3 regions of the Streptomyces sp. NPDC087440 genome follow, and region 3 is predicted to be linked to each of the others. Evidence: riboswitches for the same ligand, from Rfam matches in the RefSeq annotation. Region 3 holds a riboswitch; each other region holds the start of a gene.
The links. A riboswitch is a leader RNA that binds a small molecule or an ion and turns the genes downstream of it on or off. The one in region 3 is predicted to bind cyclic di-AMP.
Positions count from the first base shown of each region.

Region 1: it holds a riboswitch for cyclic di-AMP, as region 3 does, so the genes downstream of both, ACIO3O_RS26870 (peptidoglycan DD-metalloendopeptidase family protein) here and ACIO3O_RS10615 (M23 family metallopeptidase) in region 3, are expected to answer to the same signal.
Region 2: it holds a riboswitch for cyclic di-AMP, as region 3 does, so the genes downstream of both, ACIO3O_RS05500 (NlpC/P60 family protein) here and ACIO3O_RS10615 (M23 family metallopeptidase) in region 3, are expected to answer to the same signal.

Region 1 covers NZ_JBIUXN010000015.1:18,696-25,972, forward strand. Annotated here, with positions in the region: gene ACIO3O_RS26860 (STM4015 family protein) at 1-13, shown strand, start outside; gene ACIO3O_RS26865 (SGNH/GDSL hydrolase family protein) at 57-848, opposite strand; gene ACIO3O_RS26870 (peptidoglycan DD-metalloendopeptidase family protein) at 1,089-2,108, opposite strand; cyclic di-AMP (ydaO/yuaA leader) riboswitch at 2,113-2,320, opposite strand; gene ACIO3O_RS26875 (tyrosine-protein phosphatase) at 2,632-3,432, shown strand; gene ACIO3O_RS26880 (DUF6126 family protein) at 3,442-3,792, opposite strand; gene ACIO3O_RS26885 (helix-turn-helix domain-containing protein) at 3,794-4,402, opposite strand; gene ACIO3O_RS26890 (aspartate aminotransferase family protein) at 4,467-5,897, opposite strand; gene dxs (1-deoxy-D-xylulose-5-phosphate synthase) at 5,902-7,277, opposite strand, start outside.
Region 2 covers NZ_JBIUXN010000002.1:170,676-177,952, reverse strand. Annotated here, with positions in the region: gene pcrA (DNA helicase PcrA) at 1-1,236, opposite strand, end outside; cyclic di-AMP (ydaO/yuaA leader) riboswitch at 1,458-1,631, shown strand; gene ACIO3O_RS05500 (NlpC/P60 family protein) at 1,630-2,859, shown strand; gene ACIO3O_RS05495 (hypothetical protein) at 2,873-3,226, opposite strand; gene ACIO3O_RS05490 (NlpC/P60 family protein) at 3,480-4,547, shown strand; gene ACIO3O_RS05485 (hypothetical protein) at 4,690-4,863, shown strand; gene ACIO3O_RS05480 (alpha/beta hydrolase) at 4,882-6,000, opposite strand; gene ACIO3O_RS05475 (LuxR C-terminal-related transcriptional regulator) at 6,167-6,865, opposite strand; gene ACIO3O_RS05470 (PspC domain-containing protein) at 6,862-7,277, opposite strand, start outside.
Region 3 covers NZ_JBIUXN010000003.1:552,498-559,774, forward strand. Annotated here, with positions in the region: gene ACIO3O_RS10610 (GntR family transcriptional regulator) at 13-672, opposite strand; gene ACIO3O_RS10615 (M23 family metallopeptidase) at 850-1,641, opposite strand; cyclic di-AMP (ydaO/yuaA leader) riboswitch at 1,655-1,825, opposite strand; gene ACIO3O_RS10620 (M16 family metallopeptidase) at 2,070-3,434, opposite strand; gene ACIO3O_RS10625 (M16 family metallopeptidase) at 3,482-4,846, opposite strand; gene ACIO3O_RS10630 (DNA topoisomerase (ATP-hydrolyzing) subunit A) at 5,142-7,277, shown strand, end outside.

The sequences.
Region 1 (7,277 bases), on a different contig from region 3:
CGTGTCGGAGTGAGGCGGGCGGCCGGGCTGCCCCGCCGCACACCCCGCAGCGGGGATCAGAGCGGAAGCAGGTCCGGCCGCTTCGCCTCGACGTGGTCGCCCGAGCTCTCGCCGCGCAGGCGTCGCCCGATCCACGGCACCAGGTGCTCGCGCGCCCAGTCGATGTTGTCGCGGCGCGCTTCGAGGCGCCCGCGCGGTGCCATCGGCGGCCACGCCTGGTCGGGGTCGGCCGGGATCTCCAGGCCGAGGACCTGACCGGCCCGCAGCGCGACCCGGGTGTGCCCCTCGGGAGAGAGGTGCAGCCGGTCGGAGTCCCAGGCGCGCCGGTCCTGCACGGACCTCAGCGACCACAGGTCCAGCACCGGGCAGTCGTACCGGTCGGCGATGGCCCGCACGTGCGCCGAGTACGTGGCGACCTTGCCGCGCAGATGGCGCAGCACCGGGATGCCCCGGGTGTCGAAGCCCGTGGTCACCATGACCGTGCCGACCGCCGAGGTGAGGTCGGCGACGGCCTTCTCGAAGCGCTCGGCGACGTCGTCGGGGTCGGTGCCGGGCCGGATGATGTCGTTGCCGCCCGCACAGAAACTGACCAGGTCGGGAGCCAGCTCCTTGGCCCGAGGGACCTGGTCGGCCACGATCTGGTCGAGCAGTTTGCCGCGTACGGCGAGGTTTGCGTATCGGAAGGTGTGCTCGGGTACCCGGTCGTCCAGAAGGACGGCCAGCCGGTCGGCCCACCCGATGAACGCGCCGCCGGGGCCAGGGTCTCCGACCCCTTCGGTGAAGCTGTCCCCGATCGCCGCGTACGACCCGATGGTGCCTGCGCTGAATGATCTCGAATCGTCTGCCACGTCGATACATCCTTCACTTTCGCAAGTGACCTACGCCACCGTAGGGAGGGGTTGACGGGGGGTGAGATATGCCACCGGTCAAGATTCACCCAACCCGGAATACAGAGGTGGCGCCTCCTGGGACGAGTCTCGCCCCCGCACCGGGAGGGGCGCGGGGGCGAGTACGCCGAATGGCCGGGCCGCACGAAGGACGACCGTGAGGACGACCGTACGGAAGAGGACCGTACGCGAGCGGGAAGGCTAGAGCGGGACGCCGTTGCTGCGCAGGTAGCCCAGCGGGTCGATGTCCGAGCCGTAGCCGGGGCCGGTGCGGATCTCGAAGTGCAGGTGCGGGCCGGTGGAGTTTCCGGTGGAGCCCGAGTAGCCGATCTGCTGGCCGCCCGAGACGCTCTGTCCGGAGCGGACGCCCAGTGCGGAGAGGTGGGCGTACTGCGAGTAGCGGCCGTCGTTGTGCCGGATGACGACCTCGTTGCCGTACGCGCCGCCCCAGCCGGCGGAGACCACGGTGCCCGCAGCGACGGCCTTGACCGGGGTGCCGGAGGAGGCCCGGAAGTCGACACCGGTGTGGTAACCGCTGGACCAGCTGCCGCCCGAGGCGCGGTAGGGGGTGGAGACGCCGGAGGGGACGGGGGCGCTGAACCCGGAGCGCTGCGACTGCTGCTTGCGCTCGGTGCGCTGCTCGGAACGCTGTTCGGCGCGCCGCTCCGTCCGCTTCTCGGAGCGCTGCTCGACCCGGTTCTCCGTGCGCTGCTCGGCGCGCTTGTCCGTACGCTCCACACGCTCGGTCCGCTGCTGCTGCGGGACCGGCGCGGAGGCCTTCTGCTCAGCGGCGGGGGCCTTGCCGCCGAGGGTGAGCTTCATGCCGGGGTAGATCAGCGAGGGGTCCCCGCCGACGACCTTCTTGTTGTCGGTGTAGACCTTCTGCCAGCCGCCGCGCACGTCCTGGTCCGCCGCGATCTTCGACAGGCTGTCGCCGGACACCACGGAGTACGTACGGGTGTCGGTCTTCGGCGCGGAGGGAGCGGCGGGGACAGCGGCGGGGGCCGCCTGCTGCGGCGCGGCCGTGCGCTGCTGCGGCAGCTGCACCTGGGGCGCCTCCTGCGGCAGCGCGACCGGGGCCGCGCCCTTCTCGGCGGCGTGCGCCCCCGTGGCGCCGATGAGCGGAAGGGCCAGCGCCGCACCGCCCGTACCGGCGGCGACGAAGCCCCGGGTGAGCGAGGAACTGGACTTCGGGCGGCGGTGCTTACCCTTTGCGGGCATGACGGATTCCTCTCCGGCGCCTGCGAGGTGAGCTGTCGGGTTCGGGCTGGAGATGCCCGGCCTCGCTCCCCTGGGAGCGCTGCTTCACCCCGAGCCGCTCCGGCGGGCTGGTGCCCTCCGGTACCGGCGTACTACCTGGGTCCCCCGCTCCTGCCACACGAAGAAATGGGATGCGGACTCCGAGCGGTGGCAGGATTCGGCGGTCCACCCGGATTGACGGTGACCGTAAGCGAGTGCAGACCGCCGGAACAAGCCGTTCCCGCCTTCTCCCTCTCCCGGACACGTCTTCTCCACGATTCTCCCGGTGGCGCGCAGCCGTCCCGGATGTCATCTCCCGCCCCTGGCCTGCCGTTTGACGCTTCGGCAGCAGAAGTCACGGCCTTCTCTATGATTCTGCTCACTCGCACCCCTGTACGCCCCAGATGGTTGCCCGAGGCCCCCATTTCGGGACGCTTCTGTCGTATCGTCGGCCAGTGCCCCTCGTCGGCGTGCCCGCGCCGGCGAACGACCTTGAGGAGCACTCGTGACGCAGCAGGCATCGCCGTCGGCCGAGCCGGATCTCGCAGGTGTACGGAACTTCCGCGACGTGGGCGGGCTGCCCGCCGCCGACGGGCGGCGGACGCGGTACGGGCGGCTCTTCCGCAGCGGTCACCTGGCGCACGCCACCGAGGCCGACACAGTGTTCTTTGGCTCCCTCGCCCTGCACACGATCTTCGACTTCCGCAATGCGGCGGACCAGAAGCTGGAGGGTCCGGACGTCGAGCTGACGGGCGTACGGAACGTGAACATCCCGCTGAGCGACCCGGCGGACGGCGCCGAGTTCTGGCGGATGGTGCGCGACGGGGACATCGACCAGCTGCGCGAGATCCTCGACGACGGCAAGGCCGCCGCGCGCATGACAAACTCGTACCGCCGCATGATCAAGGACCGCACCGCCGAACACAGCCGGGTGCTGCACGCCCTGGCCGAGGACAGTGTTCCGGCGCTGATGCACTGTGCGGCGGGCAAGGACCGCGCGGGCCTGGCGATCGCGGTGACGCTGCTGGCCGTGGGCGTGGAGCCGGACGCCGTCCGGGCGGACTACCTGAAGTCCAACGACCCGCACCGCCGCTACCGGGTGCGCCGCACCAGCACCTCACCGGACGCCATGAACGCCGAGGTCATGAGCCTGCTCGCGCCGCTCTTCGACGCCCGCGTCGAGTACCTGGACGCGGCCTTCGCCACCATCGAGGAGATCTGGGGCACCACGGACGCCTACCTGGAGCAGGGCCTGCGGCTGACCCCCGAGGTCCGTGAGGCGCTGCGCGAGCGGCTCACCGAGTAGCCCCTGCGGTCAGGCGTCGCCGATCGTGAAGAGCAGGAAGATGAACGCGGCGATGATGTGCCCGACCACGATGTAGAGAAAGACCCGCACCACCAGCCCGTGCGGCGCCTTGTCCGCGACGAAGCCGTCCGGACCTGCCTTGCCCGCACCGTCCTGCCACTCGGCTCCCCGGTCGGAGCCGGGCCGGGCGGCGCGGGCCGCCTCCTCCGCGGCGCGGGCGATGGCGTCCATGGCGGCGGTCTGCGCCTCGGTGAGCTGGTGCGCCGGGGTGGGCCCGGGAGCCTTGACGAAACCCTGCGGCGAAGCGGCCCCCTGCGACGGGGCGAGTCCCTGCGGCTGGGCGGCGGCGAACTCGGGCATCTCATGACTCCTGGGGCAGGCAGAGCCCTGCGACGGTGCTCTGCATCAGTGTGTGGAGGAAGAGCAGCTCCGCCCCGTCCGGCGTCACCGCGGTGATCCGGTGCGGGGTGAGCGAGTCGAAGTGGGCGCTGTCGCCCTCGTCCAGGGTGTGCACACGCTCCCCGAGGACAAGACGCAGGCGGCCTTTGAGCACGTACAGCCACTCCTCGCCGGGATGGACCCGTACGAGCTCCTGCTGGGCGGCGTGCGGGACGTGGACCCGCAGTGCCTGCATGGCCCGGCCGTGGCTCCCGGCCTGGCGGTACGTCCAGCCGTCGGCCTCGCGGGCGGTCATCTCGCCGGCCCGCACGACGGCGTCCGGGTCGGCGGCCGTCTCGCCGAGGACCTCGGAGACGGTCGTACCGTAGATGCGGGCCAGCGCGAGCAGCAACGGCAGCGAGGGCTGGCGCTGCCCGGTCTCCAGCCGGGAGAGGTGCGCGGGCGAGAGCCCGGCGCGGCGGGCCGCGGCCTCCAGCGTGAAACCGCTGCGGCGGCGGAGTTCTCGCAGGTGGGGGGCGACGGAAGGCAGGTCCACGGGGCCTTCGGCCGCCTCTTCGAGGCGTGGCGTCATGCCGTCCATTGAGCCAGACTGCTTGCCTCTGGGGCAAACTTCTTACCCCAGAGGCAAAAACGGCTCAGCGGTTCGCGACCGCCTGCTTCACCAGTGTCCTGCCGAAGTCCCACATCAGGCCACCGCCGGAGTGTGCGTCGTCCATCACGGCGGTGAAGGCCTCCACGAACCGGTCGACCTCCTTCTCCCCCACGGTCAGCGGCGGAATCAGCTTGATCACTTCCAGGTGGTCGCCGGACACCTGGGTGAGGATCCGGTGCTTCTGGAGCAGCGGTACGACGACCATCTGCGCGAAGAGTCCCTTGCGGGCCGCCTGGAGCATCGCCCACCGGCTGCGCAGTTTCAGCGAGGACGGCCGTCCGAACTCGATGCCGATCATGAGGCCGCGCCCCCGCACGTCGTGCAGCAGCTCGTACTTCCCGATCAGGGCCGCCAGCCGCGACGTCAGCAGCTCTCCCGTGCGCCGCGCGTTGGCCACGACCTGCTCGTCCTCCATCACGGAGAGCACGGCGAGCCCGGCCGCCATGGCCTGCGCGTTGGACCCGAAGCTGGCCGAGTGGACCAGCACCCGGTCCATGGACGAGTACACCTTCTTGAAGATCCAGTCCTTGCCGAGCGTCGCACCGACGGGCACGTACCCGCCCGACAGCGCCTTCGCCACGCACACGAGATCCGGCTCGACGCCGTCCTCGTGCTGGTACGCGTAGAAGTCGCCGGTGCGGCCGAGGCCCGTCTGCACCTCGTCCGCGATGAGCAGCGCCTTATGCCGGTGCAGCAGCTCCTGTGCGGCGCGCAGGAATCCCGGCGGGGACTCCAGCACCCCCTTGCCCTGGATGGGCTCGACGACGAACCCGGCGACGTCGCCGCGCTTCAACTCCCTCTCCAGCGCGGCCAGATCACCGAGTCCGATCGCGGTGTCGGGCAGCAGCGGGGCGAATCCGTCCCGGAAGCCCTTCTCCCCGTTGACCGAGAGCGACCCGGTGGTGAGCCCGTGGAAGGCGTGCGCGCAGTACAGGATGCGCGGCTTGCCGGTGGCGTACCGGGCGAACTTCAGCGCGGTCTCGACCGCTTCGGTACCGCTGTTGCCGAAGAACACCCGGTCCAGGTGCGGGCTGTGCGCGAGCAGTTTCTCGGCGAGCAGGCCCGGCAGCGGCTGGCAGTCGAAGCGGGTGAGGTCGGCGAGCTGGGCGTCGAGCACGTCGTGCAGGGCCTTGCGGACGACGGGGTGGTGGCGGCCGAGGCCCATCACCCCGAATCCGGCGAGCATGTCGAGGTAGTCGTTGCCGTCGGCGTCCCAGAAGTACGCACCCTCGGCCCGCTCGTACACCCGGTCGAAGCCGATGGTGTGAAGCATGCGCGGGAGCTGGTGGTTGAGGTGCCGGGTGTGCAGCTCGTACCGTTCCCCACCGCGTGCGGCGAGCAGTGCCGCCAGGTCGAATCCCCGGGCGGCCCCGTCCCCGGCGGGCGCGAGAGCCTCGGGCGCGTCTTCCGTCATTCCGTCAGTTCTCCTTCTGTTCGCTTGTCTTCTTCTGTTCGCTTGGTTTCGTCTCGTACGGAGTCATGGCCGCCCCGATGCGCCCGGCGATCTCCACGGGCATCAGCCCGATGTCGGCCAGCACCTCGCCGCGCTTGGCGTGCGCGAGGAACTGCTCCGGAATCCCGAAGGTCCGCAGCGGTACGTCGACGGACGCGTCCCCCATCGCCTGCCCGATCGCCGAACCGACGCCTCCGGCACGGGAGTTGTCCTCGATCACGGCGACGAGCGAGTGCAGGGCGGCGAGCGGGGCGAGCGCCGGGTCGACGGGCTTGACCCAGCGCGGGTCGACCACCGTGCACCCGATCCCCCGCTCCCCCAGCAGCTTCGCGGTCTCCAGGGCGACCCCGGCCAGCGCCCCCACCGACACCAGGAGCACCTGCGGCTCGTCGTCCCGGTGCAGTACGTCGAGTCCGCCGACCCGGTCCAGGGCGGGGTACTCGGGCCCCACCGACTCCTTCGGGAAGCGCACCACGGTCGGCGCGTCGTCGACGGCCACCGCCTCCCTGAGCTGCGCCCGCAACTGCTCGGCGTCGCGCGGCGCGGCGATCCGGAGGCCCGGCACGACCTGGAGGATCGACATGTCCCACATGCCGTTGTGCGAGGGTCCGTCGGCCCCGGTGACGCCGGCGCGGTCCAGTACGAAGGTCACACCGCACTTGTGGAGGGCCACGTCCATCAGAACCTGGTCGAAGGCACGATTGAGGAATGTCGCATACACCGCGAACACGGGATGCAGGCCGCCGGTCGCAAGACCCGCCGCCGACACCGCGCCGTGCTGCTCCGCGATCCCCACGTCCCACACCCGATGGGGATACGCCTCGGCGAACTTCGTCAGCCCCACCGGGTGCAGCATGGCGGCCGTCAGCGCCACCACGTCCGGCCGCTCGGCCCCCACCTTCACCATCTCCTCGCCGAACACCGAGGTCCAGGAGGGCCCGTTGGAGGGGCTCAGCGGCTCGCAGGTCAGCGGGTCCATCGCGCCCACCGCGTGGAAGCGGTCGGCCTCGTCCTGCTCGGCGAAGGCGTACCCGCGCCCCTTCTGGGTGAGGCAGTGCACCAGCACCGGGCCGTGGAAGCGCTTCGCACGGCGCAACGCCGACTCGACGGCCGCCACGTCGTGCCCGTCGATGGGCCCGACGTACTTCAGGCCCAGGTCCTCGAACATGCCCTGCGGTGCGAAGGCGTCCTTGAACCCCTTCTTCGCACCGTGCAGCGACTCGTACAGCGGCTGTCCGACGACCGGTGTGCGCTGGAGCACCTCCTTGCCCCAGGACAGGAAGCGCTCGTAGCCGTCCGTGGTCCTGAGCGTCGCGAGGTGGTTGGCGAGTCCGCCGATGG
Region 2 (7,277 bases), on a different contig from region 3:
GGTGAGGCGGTCGATCTCCTCGGCGATGAACTGGGCCTCGTCGTGCTCGGTGTCCGCGACGTATCCGGTGATGAGCGAGCCCGCGCCGGCGTCGGTCCAGAGGTTCTTCGCGCGGCGGTTCTCGTTGCGCTCGATGACCGCGTTGGCGGCGGTGAGGATCGTCTGAGTGGAGCGGTAGTTCTGCTCCAGCAGGATCGTCGTGGCGTCCGGGTAGTCCTCCTCGAACTGGAGGATGTTGCGGATCGTCGCGCCGCGGAAGGCGTAGATCGACTGGTCGGCGTCACCGACGACGCACAGCTCGCCGGGTGCGAGGCCGGGGCCCGAGGGGCCGACCAGCTCGCGGACCAGGGTGTACTGGGCGTGGTTGGTGTCCTGGTACTCGTCGACCATGACGTGGCGGAAACGCATCCGGTAGTGCTCGGCGACGTCCGGGAACGCCTGGAGCAGGTGCACCGTCGTCATGATGATGTCGTCGAAGTCCAGCGCGTTCGCCTCGCGCAGGCGGGACTGGTACATCGCGTACGCCTGGGCGAGGGTCTTCTCGAAGCCGTCGGCGGCCTGGCCCGCGAAGGTCTCTTCGTCTATCAGCTCGTTCTTGAGATTGGAGACCTTGGCGCTGAAGGACTTCGGCGGGAACTTCTTCGGGTCGAGGTCCAGGTCGCGGCAGACCAGGGCCATCAGGCGCTTGGAGTCGGCGGCGTCGTAGATCGAGAAGGAGCTGGTGAAGCCCAGTTTCTTGGACTCGCGGCGCAGGATGCGCACGCACGCGCTGTGGAACGTGGACACCCACATGGCGCCCGCGCGCGGGCCGACCAGGGCCTCCACGCGCTCCTTCATCTCGGCGGCGGCCTTGTTGGTGAAGGTGATCGCGAGGATCTGGCCGGGGTGCACACCGCGCGCGGAGAGCAGGTGCGCGATGCGGTGGGTGAGCACCCGGGTCTTGCCGGAACCGGCTCCGGCCACGATGAGCAGCGGCGACCCGGCGTGCACGACGGCGGCGCGCTGGTTGTCGTTCAGCCCGTCGAGGAGGGCCGCCGGGTCCAGGACCGGGCGGGGGGCGCCGTCCCGGTAGTAGGCGTCCCGGGGCGGCGGCGGGCCGTCGAACTTCCCCTCGAACAGGTCGTGCGGAACCTCCTCCGGAGGGGGACCTTCGTCGGTGTCCTCCGGGGGCGGCGGGGCCGAGTCGTCCTTGTTCTGGAGGTCGGCCAGGAAGCTGTCGTCAAAGAGGCTGCTCATCGCCTACCGAGTCTAGGCGGCCCCACTGACAGCCCGGTCCGGATTCCGCCAGAACCCTCCGCGACCACCATCCGTGGCCTTCCGCTCACACCCTCACGAAGGCCACGAAGGTCACGAAAATGTATCGGGCATATCGAACATCAGGCTTCCCACCCGTCACAGCCATTCGTTACGGTGCTGCGCGAGCGGCCCGTACCCCCCTCGGCGAACCGCGCCGGAACGGTCGTCGCACGCCGAATCCGGCCCGCCCGCACGGCGGTTCGGAACCGGGGACCCACACACACCACCGGGGTGAATCGGCCCGTACCCCCACACCCGAGGGCCGTAGGGCACGCCTTCCTTTCCGTGAGCCCGAACCCGACAGCTAACCCGGTAGGCGGTCCACGGAAGGAATTGCCCGCTGTGTCCTCGCACCGCAAGCCTGCGCCCACGCACCGCAAACCACGGCCCGGTATCGCCGCGTCGATGCGTTCCTCGGCGCCCGGCGTCGGCGTCACCACCGCCGCCTTGGTGACCGTCGGCATCGTCGCCCAGCCCGCGCAGGCCTCCCCGGCCGCGCCGAAGCCCTCCGTCGAGGAGGTGCAGCAGAAGGTGGAGGCCCTGTACCGGCAGGCCGGGGCGGCGACCCAGGAGTACAACGCGGCCAAGGAGGCCACCCGCAAGCAGAAGCAGCGGCTCGACGGGGTGCTGGACGACGTCGCCCGGCGCACCGACCGGCTGAACCAGGCCCGGCGCACGCTCGGCTCGCTCGCCGCGTCCCAGTACCGGAGCGGGTCGGTGGGCTCGGCCTCCGCGCTGTTCCTCTCGGACGACCCCGCGTCGTACTTCGCGTCCCGGCGGGTGATGGCCCGGGCCAACGAGCGGCAGCAGAAGCTGGTCGACGACTACAGCACCCAGCAGGAGGCCGCCGCGAGGAAGCGGGGCGAGGCGACCCGCGGCCTGGAACGGCTGACCACGGCGCAGGCGGCGCTGCGGCAGTCCAAGGAGGACGTGCAGGACAAGCTGGGCCAGGCGCGCGGGCTGCTGTCGCGGCTGAGCACGCAGGAGAAGGCGCGGCTGGAGCAGCTGGAGCGCGAGCGGAAGGCGGAGGCCCGGCGCAGGGCGGACGAGCTGGCGCGGCGGCAGGCGGCGGAGGCGGCCAAGGAGCGGGAGCGGCAGAAGGAGCAGCCGCAGCCCGCCGAAGGCTCCGGACAGGGCTCGGGTGCCGACAGTGGCTCGGGCTCGGGTTCCGACAGTGGCTCGGGCTCCGGCTCCGGCTCCGGGAGCTCGTACTCCACGAAGGCCGGGAAGGTGCTGGCCTTCGCGCGGGCCCAGCTCGGCAAGCCGTACGTCTGGGGCGCGACCGGCCCCTCCTCGTACGACTGCTCGGGGCTCACCCAGGCCGCCTGGAAGGCCGCCGGGGTGGACCTGCCGCGTACCACCTGGGACCAGGTGAAGGTCGGCGAGCGGGTCGCGACGAAGGACCTCAAGCCGGGTGACCTGGTGTTCTTCTACGACGACATCAGCCACGTCGGCATCTACAAGGGCGACGGGATGATGATCCACGCGCCGAAGCCGAACGCGCAGGTGCGCGAGGAGTCGATCTTCTACATGCCGATCCACGGGAGCGTGCGGCCCGTCTGAGTGCCCGGCGGCGTCAGTTCCACAGGACGGCGATGAAGATGTTGACGACCGTCAGCCCGCCGACCGCGCCGAACAGTGCCTTCTCCACCTTCTCCTCGTCGCGCTTGACGTAGACGAGGCCCAGGATCACCACGAGGATCGCCAGCTTGATGCCGATCTTGAGGTTGTTGACGTTGTGGTCCTGGGCCTGGTGGATGCCGACCAGGGCGACCCCGGTGATCAGCATCGTCAGCGCGCCGTGCAGCATCGCGGGGCTGAAGCGGGCGGTGCCCGCGCCCATCGCCTTCATCTGGGTCAGGAACCCGCCGAGGAGGGAGGCGATGCCGATGATGTGCAGGCCGACGAAGATGTTGAGGAGTACGTCCATGGCCGGAGCCTAGCCAGCCGTTAGCACGCCTCATGCGGCAGGGCGGGCCACTGTGCCCCATCGGTCACAGAGGGAACGGAAGCAGTGGTTCCGCCTCGTTCGCCGTGATCGATCTCGACCAATGTCTGAGCACTTGCGGGCATTAGCGGTCGTTCGAAGGCTGCCCCGTGACGGGCAGGTTTAGCGTCCCTCCCCAGATGGCCGACTCCCCCACCCCCACCGGCCGTACCCGTGGAAGGACGTGAACGCCCTCGTGGCAGCGCACCGGAAGCCCAAGCAGCGCTCACTCGGCGGCAGTACCGCCCGCACCACCGCGGTCACCCTCGCACTGGCGGGAGCCGCGGGCAGCACCGCCCTGGAGGGCACCGCGCACGCGGAGCCGACGCTCACCCCGGCCCAGATCAAGTCGAAGGTCGACAAGCTCTACCACGACGCCGAGACCGCCACCGAGACGTACAACGGCGTGAAGGAGAAGTCCGTACGGACCAAGAGGTCCCTGGACCAGCTCCGCGACGAGGCGGCCCGCCGCACCGAGCAGCTCAACGTCGAGCGCAGGTCGCTCGGCTCGATGGCCGCGGCCCAGTACCGCTCCGGCGGCATCGAGCCCGCCCTGCAGGTCGCCCTCACCTCGGACCCCGACCAGTACCTGGAGCGGGCCGCCGTCGCCGGGCGGGCCGGGGAGCTCCAGGCCGCCAAGGTCCGGGGCGCGCAGCGGCAGCTCGCGCAGATCGCCCGGCTGCGGGGCGCCGCCGGGCAGCGCTTCGGCCAGCTCGCCCAGGAGGAGGCCGAGCTGAAGAAGCAGAAGGAGAAGATCCAGGGGAACATCTCCGAGGCCGAGGAGCTGCTCTCCCGGCTGACCGGCGAGGACCGGGCCCGGTACGCCGCCCAGGACGGGCACGGGGGCGAAGGCGAACGCGCCGACCGGGCCTCGGCGGGCCGGGAGCTGCCGCGCGGCTCGGTCGGCGCACCCAACGCCCGGGCCGCGCAGGCCGTGTCCTTCGCCTACTCCGCGCTCGGCAAGCCCTACGTCTGGGGCGCCACGGGCCCCTCCTCCTTCGACTGCTCGGGACTGACCCAGGCTGCCTGGCGCTCGGCCGGGGTGTCGCTGCCCCGGACCACGTACACCCAGATCAACGCGGGGCAGCGGGTCTCGCGTTCCCAACTCGCGCCGGGGGACCTGCTGTTCTTCTACTCGGGGATCTCGCACGTCGGGCTGTACATCGGCGACGGCAAGATGATCCACGCCCCGCGCCCCGGCGCCCCCGTGCGGATCGCGCCGATCGACCAGATGCCGATGGTGGGGGCGACACGGCCGGTGTGAGGGGCCCGCGGCGAGGCGGGTGGTGCGGAGGAGGCCGGGTCCTGGCGGGTGGCGTGATCCCGCCGCATCAGCGGGTCGGGCAGGGGTACACGCCGTGCAGGGCCGTGACCTCCACGGCGCAGTGGACGACCGGAGGAACCCCATGCCCGGCATCATCAGCAAGCTCAAGAGCTACGCCCGCAGCCCGCAGGGCCGCCGCACCATCGCCCGCGGCCGCCGCGAGGCCGCCAATCCGCGCAGGCGCGCACAGGCCAGGTCGCTGCTCGGCCGACTGCGCGGCGGCGGCCGGGGGCACGGCACCGCGGGCCGCTACTGACCCCGGGCCCTCCCGCGGCTACTTCCCGACCTGCTCCGACAGCCACCGGAAGACCTCCGGCACCTGCTGCTTCCACACGCTGGTGCCGTGCGGTCCCACGGTCTTCACCACCCGTACCGTCGTCGGCTTCTTCGCCTCGCCCTTGAGCGCGTTCGCCGCCTCGTAGCCGTCGCCCGCCGCGCCCGACACGAACAGCGCGGTGTGCGGCGGCTTCCCGGCCTTGTTGGCCTGCTTCAGCATGAGGTACGGGTTGTTGGCGCGCCGGAGTTGGGGGGTGGCGGCGGTGAGGGCGGCCGGTTCGCCGTTCGGGTCGTTGAAGCCGGAGAGGCTGACGCCCGCGCGGTACCGGTCGGGGTGGGCGATCGCCAGCCTGGTGGCGCAGTGCGCGCCCGCCGAGTACCCGCCGACCGCCCAGTCCGCGGCCTTGCCGGAGGCCCGGAAGGTGTCGGTGACCATCTTGCGGACATCGACGCTCAGCCAGGTGTCCGCGTTGACCTTGCCCGGGGTGTTCGCGCAGCCGGTGTCGGTCTGGTCGCCCAGCAGGGTGGTGCGCGGCGACACCAGGATGAAGGGTTTCACCTTGCCCTGCTGCATCAGCGGCTTCAGCTGCTTGTTCACCTGGAGCGCCCCGAACCAGGCCTTCGCCGATCCCGGGTAGCCGGGCAGCAGCTGCACCACGGGGAACTTCTTGTCCTTGTACGCCGGGTCGTCGTACTGCGGCGGCAGCCACACGTAGACCTCGCCCTCGGCGCCCGAGAAGCGGCCCTTGAGGTCGGTGACCTGGACGCCCTCGCCCATCCTGGCGTCGTCCACGGGCCGGAAGGCCGCGACCTGCCGGGGCTGCTCGGAGAGCTTCTGGCCGCCGGTGCCGTCGGGGCCGAGGTCGGCGGCCGTGCCCGCGTGGTCGGACGCCCCCAGCAGGTCCTCCCAGGTGTCGTACAGCCCATTGGCGTTGTTGACCGCGACGAACACCACCGTGATGGCGGTGACCTGCGCGAACACCAGCATCAGCAGGCGTACGGCGGCGCGTACCGCGGCGGGTCCCCGCACCCGGCTCCACAGCGCCAGCGGCAGGACGACGGCGACCACGAGCAGGCATATCGCGGTCACGAAGAAGGGGGTCCCGGTCAGACTCATCACATGAGGAGGAGAGGGGTCTTCCCGAACGGAGGTTCCCGACCTCACCCCCCTGTCGTGCGCCTCACACCGGCACCGGTGCCAGGGCGGCTCCCTCGCACCAGGGCCGGTGCCAGGACGTGCCCTCGCACCAGCGCCGGTGCCGGCCCCCGCACCAGCGCCGGTGTCACACCAGGCGTCGCGCCGTCGCCCACCGGGTCAGCTCGTGCCGGTTGGAGAGCTGGAGCTTGCGCAGCACCGCCGAGACGTGCGACTCGACCGTCTTCACCGAGATGAACAGCTGCTTGGCGATCTCCTTGTACGCGTAGCCGCGCGCGATCAGCCGCAGCACCTCGCGCTCGCGCTGGGTGAGCCGGTCCATGTCCTCGTCGACCGGCGGCGCGTCCGTGGAGGCGAACGCGTCGAGCACGAACCCGGCCAGGCGCGGCGAGAACACCGCGTCGCCGTCCTGCACCCGGAACACCGAGTTGATCAGGTCGGCGCCGGTGATGGTCTTGGTGACGTAGCCGCGCGCCCCGCCCCGGATCACCCCGATGACGTCCTCGGCCGCGTCCGACACCGACAGCGCCAGGAACCGTACGGGCCGCTCCGCGTCCGCCATCAGTGGGGCGCAGCGGCGCAGCACCTCCACTCCGCCGCCGCCCGGCAGGTGCACGTCCAGCAGGACGACCTCGGGGCGGGTGGCGGTGATGACGGTGACGGCCTGGTCGACGTCGGCGGCCTCGCCGACGACCTCCACGCCCGTCGTCGCGGTCTGGCCGATCTCGGCCTGCACGCCGGTGCGGAACATCCGGTGGTCGTCCACCAGCACCACCCTGACGTGCCGTTCCGCGGCATTCTCCGTGGTGCTCTGCTGCTCGGTCATGCGTCCGCCGCCCTCTCCATCTCAAGCTCCACCGCCGTGCCCCCGTCGGGCGCGGAACGCAGGGTCGCCGTTCCGCCGTGGCGTTCCATCCGGCCGATGATCGATTCTCGTACGCCCATCCTGTCGTCCGGGATGGAGTCGAGGTCAAAGCCGGGCCCCCGGTCCCGTACGGACACGAAGACCGTGCGGCCCTCGACCTCCGCGAAGACCTGCACCGCCCCGCCCTCGCCACCGTACTTGGCGGCGTTCACCATCGCCTCGCGCGCGGCCTGCATCTGTGCGGTCAGCTTGTCGTCCAGCGGGCAGTCGCCGACGACGACCACCTCAAGAGGCACACCGTGTTTGTCCTCGACCTCCGCGGCGGAACGCTTCACGGCCTCCGCGAGGGTGCTCGGTTCCTCCGCCGCGTCCT
Region 3 (7,277 bases):
AGGGCCCGCATGTTAATTCCGGCCGCCTGCAACGTTGACGGCATGTTGCGGAATCCTCATGCGGTGCGCGGCCACCGCCCGCTCCGCGTGCCGCGCGGTCAGCGCCCTCGCCCGTTCGGCGTCGCGGCGGGCCACCGCGTCCACGATCGCCCCCCGTTCGGCCCAGAGCTCCACGGGCCGCTCCGGACGCTCGACGACGTATATCCAGGCGATCTTATGCTTGAGCTGGGTGAGCAGGGCGATCAGCCCGGGGCTGCCGGACGCCTGGGCGAGCGTCTCCTGGAACCAGCCGCCGAGCGCCCCCAGATCCGCGGTCTCGGGCCGCCTGACCCGCTCCTGCCCCAGCCTGACCAGGCCCCGGAGCACCTTGAGGTGGGCGTCGGTGCGCCGGGCGGCCGCCCGTGCCGCACCCAGTGGCTCCAGCAGCGCCCGCATCTCCAGCAGGTCGGCGGCCTCCTGTGCGCTCGGCTCGGCCACACAGGCGCCCGCGTGCCGCCGGGTGACGACGAAGCCCTCGGCCTGGAGCGTGCGCAGCGCCTCGCGGACAGGGACGCGCGAGACGCCGTACCGGCGGGCCAGCACCTCCTCCGTGAGGCGGCTGCCGCGTGGCAGGACGCCGGAGACGATGTCGTCGCGGATCGCCGTACACACCGAATGCGCGGGAATACGCATGCCCGGATCTCCGTCCGCCCGCCGAATTGTTTCCGTCAACTGTATTGCAGTGGCGGGGAATTACGGAAGGAAATCCGCGACCGATGGCCTCCGGGCACGAAAAATGCCCCGGCTCGCGGGGAGCCGGGGCATTTTCACGAAGGCCTCAAGCGGGGCGCTCGCTGCGGGGTGTGCGGGTCAGACGCTGACGCCGTGCTCGCGCAGGTACGCGACCGGGTCGATGTCCGAGCCGTACTCGGGCGAGGTGCGGGCCTCGAAGTGCAGGTGCGGGCCGGTGGAGTTGCCGGTCGAGCCGGACAGGCCGATCTGGTCGCCGGAGCCGACGGACTGGCCGACCGAGACGCCGATCGAGGAGAGGTGGCCGTACTGGGTGTACGAGCCGTCGTTCATCCTGATCACGATGTTGTTGCCGTACGCGCCGCCCCAGCCGGCCTCGACGACCGTGCCGGAACCGACGGCGACGACGGAGGAGCCGGAGGAGGCGTGGAAGTCGACGCCGGAGTGGCTGCCGGAGGACCACAGGGAGCCGCCGGACTTGTAGCTGGTGGAGACGTACGAACCGGCCACCGGCAGGCGGAAGGTGTTGAGGCGCTTGCGCTCGGCCTCGCGGGCGGCGCGCTCGCGCTCCTCGCGCTCCTTCTTGGCCCTGGCCTCGGCCTTGCGCTTGATCTCGGCCTTGCGCTCGGCCTCCGCCTTGCGGGCGGCCTCGGCCTCGTCCAGCGCCTTCTGCTGCGCGTGGGCCTGCTCCTCGATCCGCTGGGCCACGGTCGCGGCGGAGTGGTCCAGGGCGACGGCGCGGATGGTGCCGGTGTCCTCCGCGGCCAGGTCCTGCTCGGCGGCGATGGCCTGCGGGGCCAGGGTTCCGATGACACCGGTCGTGGTGAGGGCGGCGACTCCGGCGATGTTGGCGCTCTTGCGCGACAGCACGGAGGGACGCCGGTGCTTCCCGGCGGCACGGGTGAACGCCATGGAGTGGCTGTGTCCTTTCCTTCCTTCTCGCCTACCGGGTTAGCTGACGGGTTCGGAGCAGGAAGGTCTCCTACGGACTCCACCCACCCGTGAAGGGCGATGGCGTCCGATTCACCCCAGGGACTTCGTATGGGTCCCCGGCTCCCCAGGCTCGCGCCTGACGGGGACTCGGCGATGACTGCCCGGTGCCGCGGTTGCGGCGCACTCTGACGGACAGCCGGGTCGACGCTAAACGGCCGTACTTTCAATCTCCAAACAGACGGCCGTTTTTGTGAAGGAGCCCACACGGCAGACAGGCAACCTCCGCAATAATTCGGACATAAGGGAGGACCCCGACGACTCGGAAGTCGTCGGGGTCCTTCTTGTCATGCTTTGTGGTGCTCCTGCGGATGACCTTTGATCGGTCAGCCAGCCGGTCGGCAGACCGGTCAGCTGACCACCGTGACCTCGCCGATGTTCAGCGCGCGCACCGGATCGGCGATCCGCGAGGCGTCGCCGACCAGGACCGTGACCAGCTTGTCCACCGGGAAGGCGTTCACCACGGCGGCGGTGGCCTCCACGGTGCCGGTCGCGGCGAGCCGTGCGTACAACTGGGCCTGGAAGTCGTCCGGCAGCTGCTGCTCGACCTGGTCGGCCAGCGTGCCCGCGACGGCCGAAGCCGTCTCGTACTTGAGCGGGGCGACCCCGACCAGGTTCTGCACGGCGACGTCGCGCTCGGCGTCGGTGAGGCCCTCGGCCGCGAGCGTCCGCAGGACCTTCCAGAGGTCGTCCAGGGCGGGCCCGGTCGACTCGGTGTCCACGGAGCCGCTGATGGCCAGCATGGCCGCTCCCGTGCCGTCCTCGGCGGAGCGCAGCACCTGGCCGAAGGCGCGCACGCCGTAGGTGTAGCCCTTCTCCTCGCGCAGGACGCGGTCCAGGCGGGAGGTGAGGGTGCCGCCGAGGCAGTACGTGCCGAGCACCTGGGCGGGCCAGACGCGGTCGTGCCGGTCGGCGCCGATGCGGCCGATCAACAGCTGCGTCTGGACGGCGCCGGGCCGGTCCACGACGACCACCCGGCCCGAGTCGTCGGCGGTGATCGGCGCGAGGGGGCGCGGGGCCGCCGTGTTGCCCGTCCAGGCGCCCAGGGTGTCGGCCAGGACGGCGTCCAGGTCGATGCCGGTGAGGTCGCCGACGACGACCGCGGTGGCGGTGGCCGGGCGGACGTGCGCCTCGTAGAAGGCGCGCACGGCCGCGGAGTCGATGTTCCGAACCGTCTCCTCGGTGCCCTGGCGCGGGCGCGACATGCGCAGGTCGGCCGGGAAGAGCTCGTGGGAGAGCTGCTTGGCGGCCCGCCGCTGCGGGTTGGCCGCCTCGTGCGGCAGCTCGTCGAGCCGGTTGCGGACGAGACGCTCGATCTCGCCGTCGGCGAACGCCGGTGCGCGCAGAGCGTCGGCGAGCAGTCCGAGCGCCTTCGGCAGCCGGGAGACCGGGACTTCGAGGGAGACCCGCACGCCCGGGTGGTCGGCGAACGCGTCGAGGGTGGCACCGCAGCGCTCCAGCTCGGCGGCGAACTCCTCGGCGGAGTGCTTGTCGGTGCCCTCGGTGAAGGCGCGCGACATGATCGTGGCGACGCCGTCGAGACCCTGGGGCTCGGCCTCCAGGGGCGCGGCGAGGAAGACCTCGACGGCCACCAGCTGCTGGCCGGGGCGGTCGCAGCGCAGCACGGTCAGGCCGTTGGGCAGGGCGCCGCGCTCGGGGGCCGGGAAGGCCCACGGGGTGGCGGGACCCGGCTGCGGCTGCGGGTGGAACTGCATCTCGCTGGTCACGGCTGCGCTCTCGCCGGTGGTGGCTGCGGTCTCCGTCACTTGTCCGCCCCTTCCTGCTCGTCTTCGTCCTGCACGCCTTCCTGTACGTCGTCGGAGGCGGCCAGCGGTTCGTACACCAGGACCGCGCGGTTGTCCGGGCGCAGCCGGGCCTCGGCGACGACCCGGACCTCTTCGGCGGTGACCTCCAGCACGCGGTTCACCGCGGTGAGCGCGAGCTGCGGGTCGCCGAACAGGACGGCGTACCGGCACAGTTCGTCGGCGCGGCCGGCGACCGTGCCGAGGCGGTCCAGCCATTCGCGCTCCAGCTGGGCCTGGGCGCGCTCCATCTCCTCGGCCGTGGGGCCCTCCGCGGCGAACCGGGCGAGCTCCTCGTCGACGGCGGCCTCGATGGCCACAACCTCCACGCCGCCCGAGGTCTTGACGTCCAGCCAGCCCAGCGAGGGGGCACCGGCCAGGCGCAGCAGGCCGAAGCCCGCCGCCACGGCCGTCTGGTCGCGACGTACGAGACGGTTGTGCAGCCGGGAGGACTCGCCGCCGCCGAGGACGGTGAGCGCCAGGTCGGCGGCGTCGGCCTCGCGGGTGCCGTCGCTGGGCAGCCGGTAGGCGGCCATCAGCGCACGCGCCGGGACCTCCTCCTCGACGACCTCGCGCAGTTCGCCGCCGATGACGTCGGGCAGCGAGCCGTCGCGGGGCGGCTGCTTGCCGTCGTGGCCGGGGATGGAGCCGAAGTACTTCTCCACCCAGGCGAGCGTCTGCTCGGGGTCGATGTCGCCGACGATCGACAGCACCGCGTTGTTGGGTGCGTAGTACGTACGGAAGAAGGCGCGGGCGTCTTCGAGGGTGGCCGCGTCCAGGTCGGCCATGGAGCCGATCGGGGTGTGGTGGTACGGGTGGCCCTCGGGGTACATCAGCGCGGTCAGCTTCTCGAACGCGGTGCCGTAGGGCACGTTGTCGTAGCGCTGGCGGCGCTCGTTCTTGACGACGTCGCGCTGGTTCTCCATCGACTCGTCGTCGAGCGCGGTGAGCAGCGAGCCCATCCGGTCGGCTTCCAGCCACAGCGCCAGCTCCAGCTGGTGCGCGGGCATGGTCTCGAAGTAGTTGGTGCGCTCGAAGCTGGTGGTGCCGTTGAGCGAACCGCCCGCACCCTGCACCAGTTCGAAGTGGCCGTTGCCCTTGACCTGGGCGGAACCCTGGAACATGAGGTGCTCGAAGAGGTGCGCCAGGCCGGTGCGGCCCTTGACCTCGTGGCGCGAGCCGACGTCGTACCAGAGGCAGACCGCGGCGACCGGGGTCAGGTGGTCCTCGGAGAGGATCACCCTCAGACCGTTGGCAAGCCGGTGCTCGGTCGCGCTCAGGCCGCCGGAGCCGGCCTGCGCTGTGGCCGTGTGACCCATGGGCATGTACGTCCCTTCGATCGCGTATGAGACAAGTCCTGCAATTAAGTCCTGCCACTGTATGCAAGCGCACTGACAGTCCGCGAAGTTCCCGTTTCCCGGAGTCTTCGTTCTTCTCCTGCCGAGTCTTCGTTGTTCTCCTGCCGACTCCGCTCCCGTACGGCCGCACGGCCGCTACGGACGGGTCGAGGTCGGCGTTGTCAGTGGGGCGGTCCACAATGGTCCGCGTCAGGAACCCCCGCGTCCGCACGAATCAGTCCAGCAACCGCCCGTTGAACAGTGAGAAGGAGCCGCGCCCGCGATGGCCCGCCGCAGCACGAAGACCCCGCAGCCTGACGAGGCGTTCGAGGAGAAGATCCTCGACGTCGACGTCGTCGACGAGATGCAGGGCTCCTTCCTTGAGTACGCCTACTCGGTGATCTACTCGCGCGCCCTGCCGGACGCGCGGGACGGCCTCAAGCCCGTACACCGGCGCATCGTCTACCAGATGAACGAGATGGGCCTGCGCCCCGACCGGGGGTACGTGAAGTGCGCCCGCGTCGTCGGCGAGGTGATGGGAAAGCTGCACCCGCACGGCGACGCGTCCATCTACGACGCGCTGGTGCGCATGGCGCAGCCGTTCTCGATGCGGCTGCCGCTGGTCGACGGGCACGGCAACTTCGGCTCGCTGGGCAACGACGACCCGCCGGCCGCCATGCGGTACACCGAGTGCAAGATGGCCGACGCCACGTCGCTGATGACGGAGTCGATCGACGAGAACACGGTCGACTTCAACCCGAACTACGACGGCAAGGAGCGCGAGCCCGTCGCGCTCCCGGCCGCGTACCCGAACCTGCTGGTCAACGGCGCCACCGGCATCGCGGTCGGCATGGCCACCAACATGCCGCCGCACAACCTGGGCGAGGTCGTGGCGGCCGCCCGCCACCTGATCAAGCACCCGGGCGCCGACCTGGAGACGCTGATGCGTTTCGTACCGGGCCCCGACCTGCCGACCGGCGGCCGGATCGTCGGTCTCGCGGGCATCAAGGACGCGTACGAGAAGGGCCGCGGCACCTTCAAGATCCGCGCCACGGCCGCCGTGGAGAACGTGACGGCGCGCCGCAAGGGCCTGGTCGTCACGGAACTGCCCTTCACGGTCGGCCCGGAGAAGGTCATCGCGAAGATCAAGGACCTGGTCGGCGCGAAGAAGATCCAGGGCATCGCGGACGTCAAGGACCTCACCGACCGCTCGCACGGCCTGCGCCTGGTCATCGAGATCAAGAACGGCTTCGTCCCGGAGGCCGTCCTGGAACAGCTCTACAAGCTGACGCCGATGGAGGAGTCCTTCGGCATCAACAACGTCGCCCTGGTCGACGGCCAGCCCCTGACCCTCGGCCTCAAGGAACTCCTTGAGGTCTACCTCGACCACCGCTTCGAGGTCGTACGACGGCGCAGCGAGTTCCGCCGCACCAAGCGCCGGGACCGGCTGCACCTGGTCGAGGGCCTGCTGGTCGCGCTCATCGACATCGACGAGGTCATCCGCCTCATCCGCTCCAGCGAGAACTCGGCGCAGGCCAAGGAGCGCCTGATCGAGCGCTTCGGTCTCTCCGAGGTCCAGACCCAGTACATCCTGGACACCCCGCTGCGCCGCCTGACCAAGTTCGACCGGATCGAGCTGGAGTCGGAGCGCGACCGCCTCAACGGCGAGATCGACGAGCTGACCGGCATCCTGGAGTCCGACGCGGAGCTGCGCAAGCTGGTCTCGGCCGAACTGGCCGCCGTGGCGAAGAAGTTCGGCACCGAGCGCCGTACGGTGCTGCTGGAGTCGGGCGCCTCGGCCGTCGCCACCGTGCCGCTGGAGGTCCCGGACGACCCGTGCCGCGTCCTGCTCTCCTCCACCGGTCTTCTGGCCCGTACGCCCAACGGCGAGCCCCTCGCCCTGGACGACGCCCGCCGCACCAAGCACGACGTGATCGTCTCCGCGGTCCCCGCGACCGCGCGCGGCACCGTCGGCGCGGTGACCTCGTCGGGCCGCCTGCTGCGGCTGGCCGTCATCGACCTGCCCCAGCTCCCGGACACGGCCTCCGCGCCGAACCTCTCGGGCGGGGCCCCGGTCGCCGAGTTCCTCTCCCTGGAGGGCGACGAGACGCTGATCTGCCTGACCACCCTCGACGAGTCCTCCCCCGGCCTCGCGATCGGTACGGAGCAGGGCGTCGTGAAGCGGGTGGTCCCCGACTACCCGTCCAACAAGGACGAGTTGGAGGTCATCACCCTCAAGGACGGCGACCGCATCGTGGGCGCCCAGGAGCTGCGCACCGGCGAGGAGGACCTGGTCTTCATCACCGACGACGCCCAACTCCTGCGCTACCAGGCCGCGCAGGTACGCCCGCAGGGCCGTCCGGCGGGCGGCATGGCGGGCATCAAGCTCGCCGCGGGCGCCAAGGTGATCTCCTTCAGC